Regions from separate parts of the Paenibacillus segetis genome, predicted to be linked through region 2. Evidence: riboswitches for the same ligand, from Rfam matches in the RefSeq annotation. Region 2 holds a riboswitch; the other holds the start of a gene.
The links. A riboswitch is a leader RNA that binds a small molecule or an ion and turns the genes downstream of it on or off. The one in region 2 is predicted to bind cyclic di-GMP.
Positions count from the first base shown of each region.

Region 1: linked by a shared signal. The riboswitch ahead of IEW05_RS18205 (glycosyl hydrolase family 28-related protein) and the one ahead of IEW05_RS05545 (transglutaminase-like domain-containing protein) in region 2 are both predicted to bind cyclic di-GMP.

Region 1 covers NZ_BMFT01000002.1:446,976-452,926, forward strand. Annotated here, with positions in the region: gene IEW05_RS18195 (glycosyltransferase family 4 protein) at 1-331, shown strand, start outside; gene wecB (non-hydrolyzing UDP-N-acetylglucosamine 2-epimerase) at 328-1,401, shown strand; cyclic di-GMP riboswitch class I at 1,509-1,593, shown strand; cyclic di-GMP riboswitch class I at 1,706-1,790, shown strand; gene IEW05_RS18205 (glycosyl hydrolase family 28-related protein) at 1,872-3,260, shown strand; gene IEW05_RS18210 (YveK family protein) at 3,641-4,168, shown strand; gene IEW05_RS18215 (Gfo/Idh/MocA family protein) at 4,217-5,227, shown strand; gene IEW05_RS18220 (nucleotide sugar dehydrogenase) at 5,246-5,951, shown strand, end outside.
Region 2 covers NZ_BMFT01000001.1:1,254,804-1,260,754, forward strand. Annotated here, with positions in the region: gene IEW05_RS05520 (PTS fructose transporter subunit IIABC) at 1-1,166, shown strand, start outside; gene IEW05_RS05525 (CidA/LrgA family protein) at 1,377-1,763, shown strand; gene IEW05_RS05530 (LrgB family protein) at 1,763-2,458, shown strand; gene IEW05_RS05535 (MarR family winged helix-turn-helix transcriptional regulator) at 2,463-2,879, opposite strand; gene IEW05_RS05540 (DUF2798 domain-containing protein) at 3,016-3,492, shown strand; cyclic di-GMP riboswitch class I at 3,594-3,674, shown strand; cyclic di-GMP riboswitch class I at 3,713-3,794, shown strand; gene IEW05_RS05545 (transglutaminase-like domain-containing protein) at 3,808-4,611, shown strand; gene IEW05_RS05550 (GGDEF domain-containing protein) at 4,918-5,484, shown strand; gene IEW05_RS05555 (HAD family hydrolase) at 5,594-5,951, shown strand, end outside.

The DNA of each region.
Region 1 (5,951 bases), on a different contig from region 2:
AGAAGGATTACCAGTTAATATTATGGAAGCTATCGCTTCAGGTCTTCCAGTAGTAGCTACGAACGTAAGAGGTAATCGTGATCTAGTAGAAGAGGGAGTTCATGGATTCTTAATTGGATTGAACGACCAGAATGCATTCGTTAAACGGGTTCTGGAGCTTTACGCTAGTCCCTTGCTGCGTGAAGAAATCGGTAAGCGACGGGATCTGTTAACGGAGAAATATTCCGTATTGAAAGTGTTAAATGAAGTTACTCCTATATATATGGAGGCTGTTTTCAAATCACAAGACAGCTCCATAACAATTAATGAGCGAGGTGGGTTAGGGCTATGAAGACGATTATGACGATTGTTGGTGCACGCCCCCAGTTTGTAAAGGCTGCTCCGGTATCCAGAGAATTAAGGAAACGATATAAGGAAGTCTTGGTGAATACAGGTCAGCACTATGATCATAATATGGCGGGAATCTTTTTTGAGGAGCTTCATATCCCACGTCCCGATTACGATTTAGGTGTCGGTTCTGCGTCTCACGGTAAGCAAACGGGCGATATATTGATCAAAATAGAGCGATTGATTGAGGAAACGAAACCTTCTGCTGTTCTAGTATATGGGGATACCAACTCTACTTTGGCTGGATCTCTAGCGGCGAGTAAGCTTCATATTCCACTGTTTCATATTGAGGCGGGGTTGCGAAGCTATGATAAAGAGATGCCTGAGGAGATTAATAGAATCCTAACTGATCATGTGTCTACTTTGTTGTTTGCCCCTACGGAATCGGCTGTAAGAAATTTACAGGCTGAAAATATCACGAAGGGTGTGCATTTGGTAGGTGATGTCATGTACGATGCTGTACTACATAACTATAATCTTACAGAAGAAAAGTACAAGCTAGATACATTTGGGGTACATCAAGGGAACTACTATCTTAGCACGATACATCGAGCTGGTAACACGGATGACCCTGCGCGATTGCAAGCCATTATTCATTCGCTCTTGGCTCTTAATGAGACAGTATTATTTCCGATTCACCCACGGACTGAGAAAATGTTGAGAGATTTGAAATTGATAGAAAAGGATGCAACCTCGGGTAATATTCGATTTATACCTCCCGTTTCATATTTGGAAATGTTGCTGTTGGAGCGCCATGCTAAAGCCATTATCACGGACTCTGGAGGCGTTCAAAAGGAAGCGTACTTCGCTAAAGTTCCTTGTTTTACATTGCGTAATGAGACGGAGTGGGTTGAGACTGTTGAGAGTGGGTGGAACACATTAGTTGATCCATTAACAATGGACTTGAATGCCATCATTTCTGCCCATCAATGCGGACCCTATATCGACAATTTATACGGTGATGGAAAAGCTTCTGTTAGTATCGTGAAACAAATCTATGATTATTTAGGGTAATTGTATATTTTAGGGTTTATATATAGAAATTTTAAAAAATAGGTTTGCAGATTCATAGATTACATGCTACTATTTATCCATAGATTACTAATTTTATTACACCTGATATGTCGAAATGGCAAACTATGTGAAAGCATAGGACGCAAAACTAGAGGGGCTTCGTGAGAAATCACATGCTAGCCAGTTTCCAAAACGCTCAGGTTCTGTTTTTGAGGAACCTTTGACATGACAAATGTTAATGAGGTTCTTTTTTTCTTTCTACGAAATAATTTTTGAAGCTAGTAATTTCAAATTGAATATGAAAGCTACGAAATGGCAAACCGCATGAAAGTGTGGGACGCAAAACTAAAGGGGCTTCGTGAGAGATCACATGCCAGCCAGTTCCCGAAAGTTTTCAGGATGAAACTGAGAAGATCCTGGAACAGGGATCTTCTTATTTTTTTATCCATATTGAATTTGGAGTGATTGATATGATGAATCGTTATTTTAAGAGAATAGCTGTAATAGCAATTACCATAATGATCAGCATATTTTATAGTACTCCTGGTTATACAGTTCAAGCCTCAGCGGGCTCGAATCAGAATATAATCAATGTGAAGGACCACGGTGCTAAGGGAGATGGACGTAGTGATGATACGGCGGCCATTCAACAAATACTAGATTCTGTAGATGGCAACGGGGCGACGGTATATTTTCCAAAAGGAACTTATATGATTAATCCTTCAAAGACTTTACTAGTTAATAGTTTAACGAAGATACTTGGCGATGGTACAAGCTCGATCATCAAAGCCAACGATAATAACTTTGGCTGGGAACTGATGCGGCTACATGGACATGATATTGAAATCGAAGGTATCGTTCTGGATGGTAATATGGCTGTGAATCGTATATTGGTTATTGACCCGGGCAGCTCAGCAATCAAAGTGAGTAATAGTATCCTTTCAAATGCAACTCATAGCAAAGATTCGCAGAGTGAATATTATACGGGAATTGTGACGGGGGTTATGATATACGGCAACACGGATCGTATTACGATAGACAATACGGAAGTGAGTCATATCTCGGCGGTGAACTTAACAGCGGATAGTCTTATTGCAAGGGGAATATACGTAACGACATCATGGGGATCGAACGAAAAAGTAGGGACTAACGTATCTATTACGAATTCTCATATCCATCATATTGGTCCTGCTGATGATGGTGATGGAATTTATTATGAAGATAGAAATCTTGAGAATGATAAGGCTCAAGACACAAATAGTCTAATTGCTAACAACGTATTTGATAACAATGCGAAACGTGCTATTAAGCTTTATGCACAAGGTATTACGGTTAGAGATAATCGTATCGTTAATTCATATCTGAAGAACAACTATTATTATGCTGGAAATGATAAAGGCAAGCAGGCTCCTGATATGTATGCGGGTATAAGCGTATATGGATCTAACAATACAATCAAGAATAATACGATTGGTGGCGTAGGAAGTTATTATGCTGCAATCGAAGTGAGTTCCTGGCAAACGGTTAATAACGTAAAGATTGACGGTAACCAAATTACAATGGGAGCTAAGAGTTCTACTGTTGGAACTACGGCTATTCGATTAGGGAACACTAAAGACTTTAGTATCGTTAACAATCAAATTGAGAACGCCGATAAAGGGATTTGGACCTGGCAAAATGCTGAGAAGGGATCCATCGTCGGCAATGTGATTCAAGCCACACAAGGCGGTATCGATTTAACAACATATGTGGAGAATTGTACTCAAAAGAATATTGTTCTTCGTAACAATACAATTAAGGGCAAAGCCTTTAACGTTCAATTGGCTAAGACGAACGTCAATGTAGAAGTGATCAGTTAATCTAGCTAGTTTTATAGTAAAGACTCTTTTTCGAGATTAATCGAAAAAGGGTCTTTTTTGTCATATAATTCTAGTGAAATTGGTTATTTTATATAATTAGAGAAATATAATATAAAAAGGAAAAAAGAGGATTCCAAGTATTCTATTTTGTGTTAATATAAGTATGAATTCCAGGTGACTTTTATCCTAGACAATGAAGTGTGGGGAGCTTTTTTGCATAAAATTTTATGCATTGATTCGTTCGGTAACTGGAGTAACTTTAGTTTGAGGTGAATAAACATTTGGAGATCTTTAATCTAGTGCGGGTAATTGGTCGGCATTTTATTGCGTTTGGATTTACGCTTCTATTGTGTGTGGGGGGCGTTTTTTTAGTTAATAGCATGGTTAAACCGCAATATCTGGCAACTGCTAGTCTTGTTGCGACCATTGCTTCGAACGAATCAGGGACGTATAACGAATTTTTGGCAAGCCAAATGTTAACCAAGACTTATGAAGATGCGATACAGAGTCGTTTTATTGCAATCGAAGCACAGAAGAAGTTGGAGACTTCCGAAACCGTCTTTGAACTTCTTAAGCGAGTTACGGTCAGAACAGATCCAGGAACTTTGGTCATTTTGTTATCTGCTACTCATGATAATCCTAAGGATGCCGTAGCAATTGCCAATGCATTCGCTGAATCGTTTATTGAGAAATCAAGGAAAATTGTGCAGAGCGCGAATGTAATTGTGTTGGATTATGCCAACATGGAGGATGCATCCATACCAGTAAGTCCCAAGAAACTATTTAATTTAGCGATAGGAAGCTTTATTGGCCTTTTTGCAGGCCTTAGCGTTGCACTTTTCTTGGAAAAAAGAAGGTCCTTACATAAGAGTTCTCGCAAAGATAAAACGGACAACATTTATAGTTAATATATTGACGAACAAAGCATATATTCTGTGATGGGGTTGAGGGCGATTATGATTCATTTTGCTATTGTGGGCTGCGGTCATATTGCAAATAAGCATATTGAGGCCATTGCTATGACTGAAGGGGCTAAGTTGGCTGCACTTTGTGATACGAATATAGCAAGGCTTTCTGAACTGAAGGAAAGGAATAATGTTCCTGTATTCTCTAACATGACAGATATGCTGGAGCAAGAACTTCCAATCGATGTCGTATGTATTTGTACTCCAAGCGGATTACATACTGGGCTAGCGGTAGAAGCGGCAAATGCAGGTAAGCATCTCGTGATCGAGAAGCCGATGGCATTAACTCTGGATGATGTCGATGCAATAACCCAGGCTGTGCGAAGAAATGGAGTAAAGGCAACAGTTGTTCATCCAAATCGGTATCGCCCAGCTATTCGATATTTGCAGGATGCATTAAGTCGGGATGCGTTCGGCAAGCTTAGCCACGTGAACGTGGCTGTGCGATGGAACCGGGGTCAGGCTTATTATGATCAAGCCTCCTGGAGAGGAACGCATGCGATGGATGGCGGAGTATTGATGAATCAAGCGATTCATAGTTTGGATTTATTAATTTGGTTGTTTGGTCCAGTGGCTGAGATCAAGTCATTTGTAGATACGCGGATTCGTGATATTGAAGCTGAGGACACGGCAGTTGCCGTACTTAGATTTAGTAATGGCATTCTCGGTATTGTTGAGGCTACCACAACCATTTATGAACAAAACTTAGAAGAAACTATTTCTGTTTTTGGTGAGAATGGATATGCAGTTATTGGTGGCAGAACGGCAAATTGGATCAAACAATGGAAGAGTGCCTCCATAACGGAAGAGGAAATTAATCGAGTAATTCAAGAGGTAGATTTAGATCCGTTTGGGGTTTCAGGCCATCAGCGTATTATAGAAAATCTAGTCCATGCGATTCAAGAGGGTATAGAACCTGATATTACGTTAGAAGACGGCCGGGAGGCAGTCAAGTTGGTGGTTGACATCGTCTCGAAGGGCAAAGCGGAGTTGTATTGTTAATAAGATCGGGGGATATCCATGAATAGAGAAGTGTTCAAAACTCATGATCTTAGCGCAGAACTAATGAACAAATTACATAATAAAGCGGCAGTGATTGGGGTTATCGGTCTTGGTTATGTCGGATTACCGTTGGCGGTTGAAAAAGCGAAAGCAGGTTACCATGTCATTGGTTTCGATGTTCAGGAGCAAAAAGTCAACATGGTGAACAGTGGATACAATTACATTGGGGATGTCATCGATGAGGATTTGAGAGGTATGGTCGATAGTGGACTTCTAGAGGCTACTTTAGATTATTCATTTTTAAGTACGGTGGATACGGTGGCCATTTGTGTACCTACACCTCTTGATATTTATCAGCAACCCGACACCAGCTATGTAGAGAAATCAACACAGGAAATTGCAAAATATCTTCATCCTGGCATGCTGATTGTATTGGAGAGTACGACATATCCAGGAACGACAGAAGAGCTAGTTAGACCTATATTGGAATCAACAGGACTCAAATGCGGCGAGGACTTCTTCTTAGCCTATTCTCCGGAACGCATTGATCCAGGGAATAAGTTATTTAACACCAAGAATACACCTAAAGTAGTCGGAGGTGTTACGAAGGCGTGTTCGAAAGTGGCCGAGGAGCTATACAAACAGGTTCTAGATGGAGAGGTGTACGTTGTATCCAGTCCAGCCGTCGCTGAAATGGAGAAGATCTACGAGAATACATTTCGTC
Region 2 (5,951 bases):
ATGGAAAACCAGTGCTGCAAAGACCGGTAAGCGACGGTATCCGTAAGTCAGAAGAGTTGATCCGGAAAGCGATGAATGGTGAAGCTCCGATCTACCACAGTGAAGGTCGTGGTGGTAGTGTTGAGGAGTCAACCGAGAAATCCGTTAGTATTGGTGGCAAAATATATAAGGATTTGATGAACGGAATATCTCACATGTTGCCGTTTGTAGTCGGTGGTGGTATCCTTCTGGCAATTTCCTTCCTGATCGAACAGATTGGGGGCAATAACCACCCGTTATTCCAGCTATTACAGACGATTGGTGGAGGAGATGGTGCTTTCCACTTTCTAATTCCAGTGCTTGCTGGATTTATCGCTATTAGTATTGGTGATCGTCCGGCCCTGATGCCGGGTATGGTTGGTGGAATAATGGCCATGAATTCTAATGCCGGTTTTCTTGGCGGCCTTGCTGCAGGTTTCTTGGCAGGTTATGTCATCATCGGATTACGTAAAGTGTTCGCTGGTCTGCCAAAAGCGATTGAGGGTCTAAAGCCGATTATGCTATATCCAGTATTCGGTCTACTGATTACTGGAGGGATCATGTATTATCTGATTGATCCACTTTTTAGTTGGATTAACGTGGGTTTAATTGATGGACTTAACAACCTTGGAACCGCGAATGCAGTTATTCTGGGTATGGTTCTGGCTGGAATGATGTCCATTGACATGGGTGGTCCCTTCAATAAAGCGGCTTACACGTTCGCCATCGGGGTATTTACTACTAGTGGAAATACAAACGGGTTTATGATGGCGGCTGTAATGGCGGGGGGGATGGTTCCCCCACTTGCCATCGCACTTGCAACTACGTTTTTCAAGAATAAATTCACCGAATCGGAACGCAAATCAGGATTAACCAATTATGTGCTTGGGCTGTCATTCATTACCGAAGGAGCGATTCCATTCGCCGCTGCTGATCCGCTTCGTGTACTTTCTTCCTGTATCCTGGGTTCTGCCGTTGCTGGTGGTCTCACTCAACTGTGGAATATTAACGTCCCAGCACCGCATGGTGGGATCTTCGTAGCCGCTCTTTCAAGTCATGCATTACTGTTCCTATTGGCTGTTATCATCGGTTCGGTCATCTCAGGACTGATTCTGGGGTTGTGGAAGAAACCGTTAGCAGCGAAGTAATCCTATTTGTAACCCCTAGTATAGAAAAAGGGTGATCGCACCTTATAATAAAAAATCTGGAAAATATTTAGGCCGTGAATCTCAACTCTAGTTGTGATTTCACGGCCCTTTGTGTCTTAATAGATTGAAAAAATCTTGAACTCTCTGTACTCTAGTAGAGTCAGCCTTTTTTCGAATAGGTTTATTTTATTAATGAAGGGACTTTACGTCATGAGAATTTTGCGCATCATTGCCCAAGTTTTGTTTTTGTATTTATTTTCTCTGTTAGGTGAGTATCTACAACAACTTCTTCATCTTCCGATTCCCGGAAGCATCGTAGGGTTATTATTACTCTTTGTTTTATTACTGTGTAAGATCGTACCAGTAAAGTGGATCGAAGATGGCTCGACTGCGGTGTTAGCATACCTTCCGTTATTTTTTATTCCTGCCACAGCTGGCATTGTAAATCATATGGATATTTTCAGTGGAAGAGGATTATTGTTAATCGGTATTCTTATTGTGAGTAGCGTATTAACGATGGTGGTAGCAGCTCATTTCAGCCACTGGCTAGCTCTGTTGAGTAAGAAGAGTAAGAGAGAAAAGGGGAACGAATCATAATGTTTGTTATTGCAGCTGGGATTGTTCTACTAAATGTAGCTATTTATTTGGTCATGTCGAGTATATACAAAAGATTTCATATTCCTGTGCTCTTGCCAGCACTAACGGCGACTTTTGCCGTTGTTGTGCTGCTTCTATATTTTGAGATTCCGTATGATACTTATATGATAGGTGGTCAATGGATTAATAAATTACTAGGGCCTGCTGTCGTATCACTAGCGTACCCTTTATATAAGCAACGTCATGTGCTGCGTCACAATCTTCCTGCTATCCTCGGGGGGACAATCATAGGTTTACTCGTAGGAATGTTTAGTGGAATCCTATTGGCTTTGGCATTTGGGTTCTCGAAATTGTATGTCCTCTCCATATTGCCTAAATCCATTACAACACCTGTAGCCATACAGATCTCTAGCAATCTCGGTGGGGAGTCTTCCTTAACTTCTGTGTTCGTGATGATTGCTGGATTTACCGGAGCAATTGGCGGGCCATATATTATGAGACTCTTTAGAATCAAAAGTTCAGTAGGAATTGGGATTGGTTTAGGTACGGCTTCTCATGCACTAGGTACGGCTAAAGCGCTAGAATATGGGGAAGAGTCCGTATCGATGAGTTCAGTTGCCATGACCGTATGCGCAATTGTGGGCTCTTGTGTAGGGCCATTTGTAGCTTGGATCATGTATTCGTTAATAGGATAGGTTATTAAATCCAGTCTTGTTTTAAAATATCTTTGAGAAATTGGGTATGTTCCTTGCCAATTTTGTCTTCTATTTGCTGAATAAGCTGTTGCTTAACTATGAGTAATCTCTCGCAACACTCCACACCTTTAGAGGTGAGAACAATATGCTTATCGCGCAAATTACCTTCAACATCTAACACCTGAACATATTCGCGAGCTAGTAAACCCTGCACATATTTATGTGTGCCTTGTCTAGATATACCGATTATTCTGCTCAATTCAGCAATGGAAAGTTTTTCGTACACTTCTAACATAGCTAAGATGTGATTTTCAGTTTTGTTAATTTCGTTATCACTCAATTCAGCGATCTTTTTTCTTAGAAAGGTATGCTTTTCACTGAGTAAATCTATTAGATTTAAATGCTGTATATAGTCCTTCATTAAAATATCTCCCGTGTGTTTTTTTTGATAGTATAGAGTACAAAAAATATATTGTCAACTAAGTTGACGTAAAAACCCCTCTTGTGATAATGTAAACCAAGTTGACAAAATTACATTTACAAAGGGGTTTTTAGTCTTGGGAAAAAATAAGAAAGAAGACTTTGTATTTACACTGATGATGTGTGCTTTGATGGTGTTGGGAATGAGTATTTATAATGTGATATTGATAAAGGGATTCTCTAGCGAAGTCATTAAAGATGTATTAATTGGCTATATTCCAACGTTAGTGGTTGCATTACTTCTTGAAATATTTGTTGTTGGGAAGGTAGCCAAAGGAATTGTACACAAAATGATGCGTGACAATGATCCTTTGTTTAAAAGAATAATACTTACTTCACTATTAATGGTGTGTGGTATGGTACTCTTCATGTCGTTTTACGGTGCAGTTACCCATTTAGGGTTTTCATCAGGGTTACCTGGAGCCTATATTTCTAACATAGGTAAAAACTTTATTTTCGCACTACCATTACAGCTGCTCATTGTTGGACCGATTGCAAGACTCTTATTCTCAAGAATGTATCCGGTAAAAATTGCGAGTGCTTCATCGGTTTAGCCTCTCTATAACTCTATAAATGTGTGCAAACGGTGAATTTTTTTGATAGATTCCTATTGTAATAATTGGAATTTATGATACTATGAAACTATCAAAAGCTATTCAGATAATGGCAAACCTATCGAAAGGTAGGGACGCAAAGCTATAGGGCCTTCCCGTATGGATGGCAGCCAGTTACCGGAGAATCAGGCTTTTTTTGTTTGATTGATAATAGAACTTTATACGATAATGGCAAACCTATCGAAAGATAGGGACGCAAAGCTATAGGGCCTTCTAATGAAGATGGCAGCCTGGCCACCGAAGGGAGTTTTATTTATGCGAAAGTTTATTCTATTTATAGCTGTACTTTTGATAGTATCTCCATTGTTTAATGGGACAACAGTACAAGCAGCAGCTAGTTCATGGCTAAATGAATCAGAGATTAACAAAGGTGTCATTAGTGTAGATTACGATGTGAAGGCTACGGTTAAGACAAAACTCTTAATCGTTAAAGGTCAGGATAAATATTCGTACAATCTATCATCGGGCAAGCAAGCAGAGTCTTTTCCACTACAATTAGGCAATGGTGAATATACCGTTAGTGTATTGGAACAAGTCAGTGGAGATAAATATCAAGTTGTGAATAAGGACACGGTCACACTTAAGCTGAGTGATAGTAAGATGGTGTACTTGAATTCAGTTCAGAACGTGAAGTGGAATGATTCAGATCAAGCGGTTCACAAGGCGAAAGAGTTAACGAAGAACTTAAATTCGGATGCTGACAAGGTAAAAGTTATCTATAATTACGTAATTAGCAATATCAAATATGATGATAATTTAGCAGCTAACGTGTCCACAGATTATCTTCCTGAAATCGATCATACCTTATCATCCAAGAAAGATATCTGTTACGGCTATTCTGCTCTATTTGCAGCGATGCTGCGGAGTGTAGACATCCCTACTAAGCTAGTTATGGGTACTTCAAATTATGTGAAATCGTATCATTCTTGGAATGAGGTATATTTAAATAACAAATGGGTTATCGTGGATACAACGGTTGATGCAGGATTGAAAGACAGCAAGACAGCCTTTACGATGATCAAAGAAGCATCCAAGTACTCGGTCTCCAAAACATATTAATAAATATATAGTAGAAGCCTTGAACAAGCGTTCAAGGCTTTTTTGTCGGTTACAGGCTCGGGAATTTCTATAAAAAGAGTTAATCAATTTCCTATTTTTGGATTGAGAGGAAAGTTAAACTTTTTTATCCTGAATAAAAGGAATAATCTAGCTTTTGTCGAAATAGTATTAGATATGAGATTTCCTCCTCTATGATAGTACTAGGTTAAGTGACTAATTGTGCTAGGAGTTGTAGAAATGATTCTCTTACTCTTTCTAATCATAATAATTTTGTTATGTTTCTTATTCATTTTAAGAGTGTTGTTAATGGAAAGAAAAGTACTTAGAAAGCTAGCGTATCTTGATAAGATGACTGGAGTATTTAACCGTAATGGGTTAGATCGTTTCTGGGCCAAATATTCTGGGAAGGGAACACTTGCTGCTCTATTCCTCGATTTAGATCACTTCAAAGATATCAACGACACTTTTGGACATCAAGCCGGTGACTTGCTGCTTAGAGAGGTCGGTCTTTACCTTCAACAATTTAATCAGCAGAATAAGCAAGTATTCCGAATTGGTGGGGATGAATTTGTCATTATGATGGTGAATGCCAACCTCGAAGAAGCTGAAAGTTTAGCAGCGCGAGTGTTAGATAAATTAAGTAAACCATTTGTTATTCAGGGGCGTAAGGTATCTATAGCTGGTAGCATTGGCATCAGCTTAAGTGTAAAGGGTAAGGCCAAACGTTCAGAATTGCTTAAAGAAGCAGATATGGCGATGTATCAAGCTAAACGTTTAGGAAAAGGCAGCTATTCTGTATATAATGAAGACAAACACAGTTATTATAATGAAGCGGAGTTAATGTATGGACAGAAGCGATCCGCAAACTTATAGAAGTAGGCGTCAGTTTCGAAGTCATGATCACCATTTGAGGTGGTGAATATGACTAAGGAAATGACGTTTTTTTATATTTTAGATATTTAATATTGTTGGGAGTAGGAGTATGAGTCGATTTGAAGTGATTAGTCTGGATATGTTTCAAACCTTGGTGAATGTAGATAGTCGCAAGGAACAGGTTTGGAAGAGGATCCTCCAAGATACATATACATCTGAGTTGGCTAGTGAATACGGTCGTACATTACTGGAACATTACTATTCGGTAGCGACTGAGGCAAGAAGGTTGAGGGAATTCGTTCTTACGAGTGATATATACAGAGGTAGCTTTGAGCGAATATTTGCACAGCATCATATTTCGTATGATAGCTCTGTTGCTGTAGAGATTTTATTTCAGGAGCATAGGTTGTCAAAACTATATGAGGAGACAGAAGATGTCCTGAAGCGATTAATCAAGGAGTTTCAAG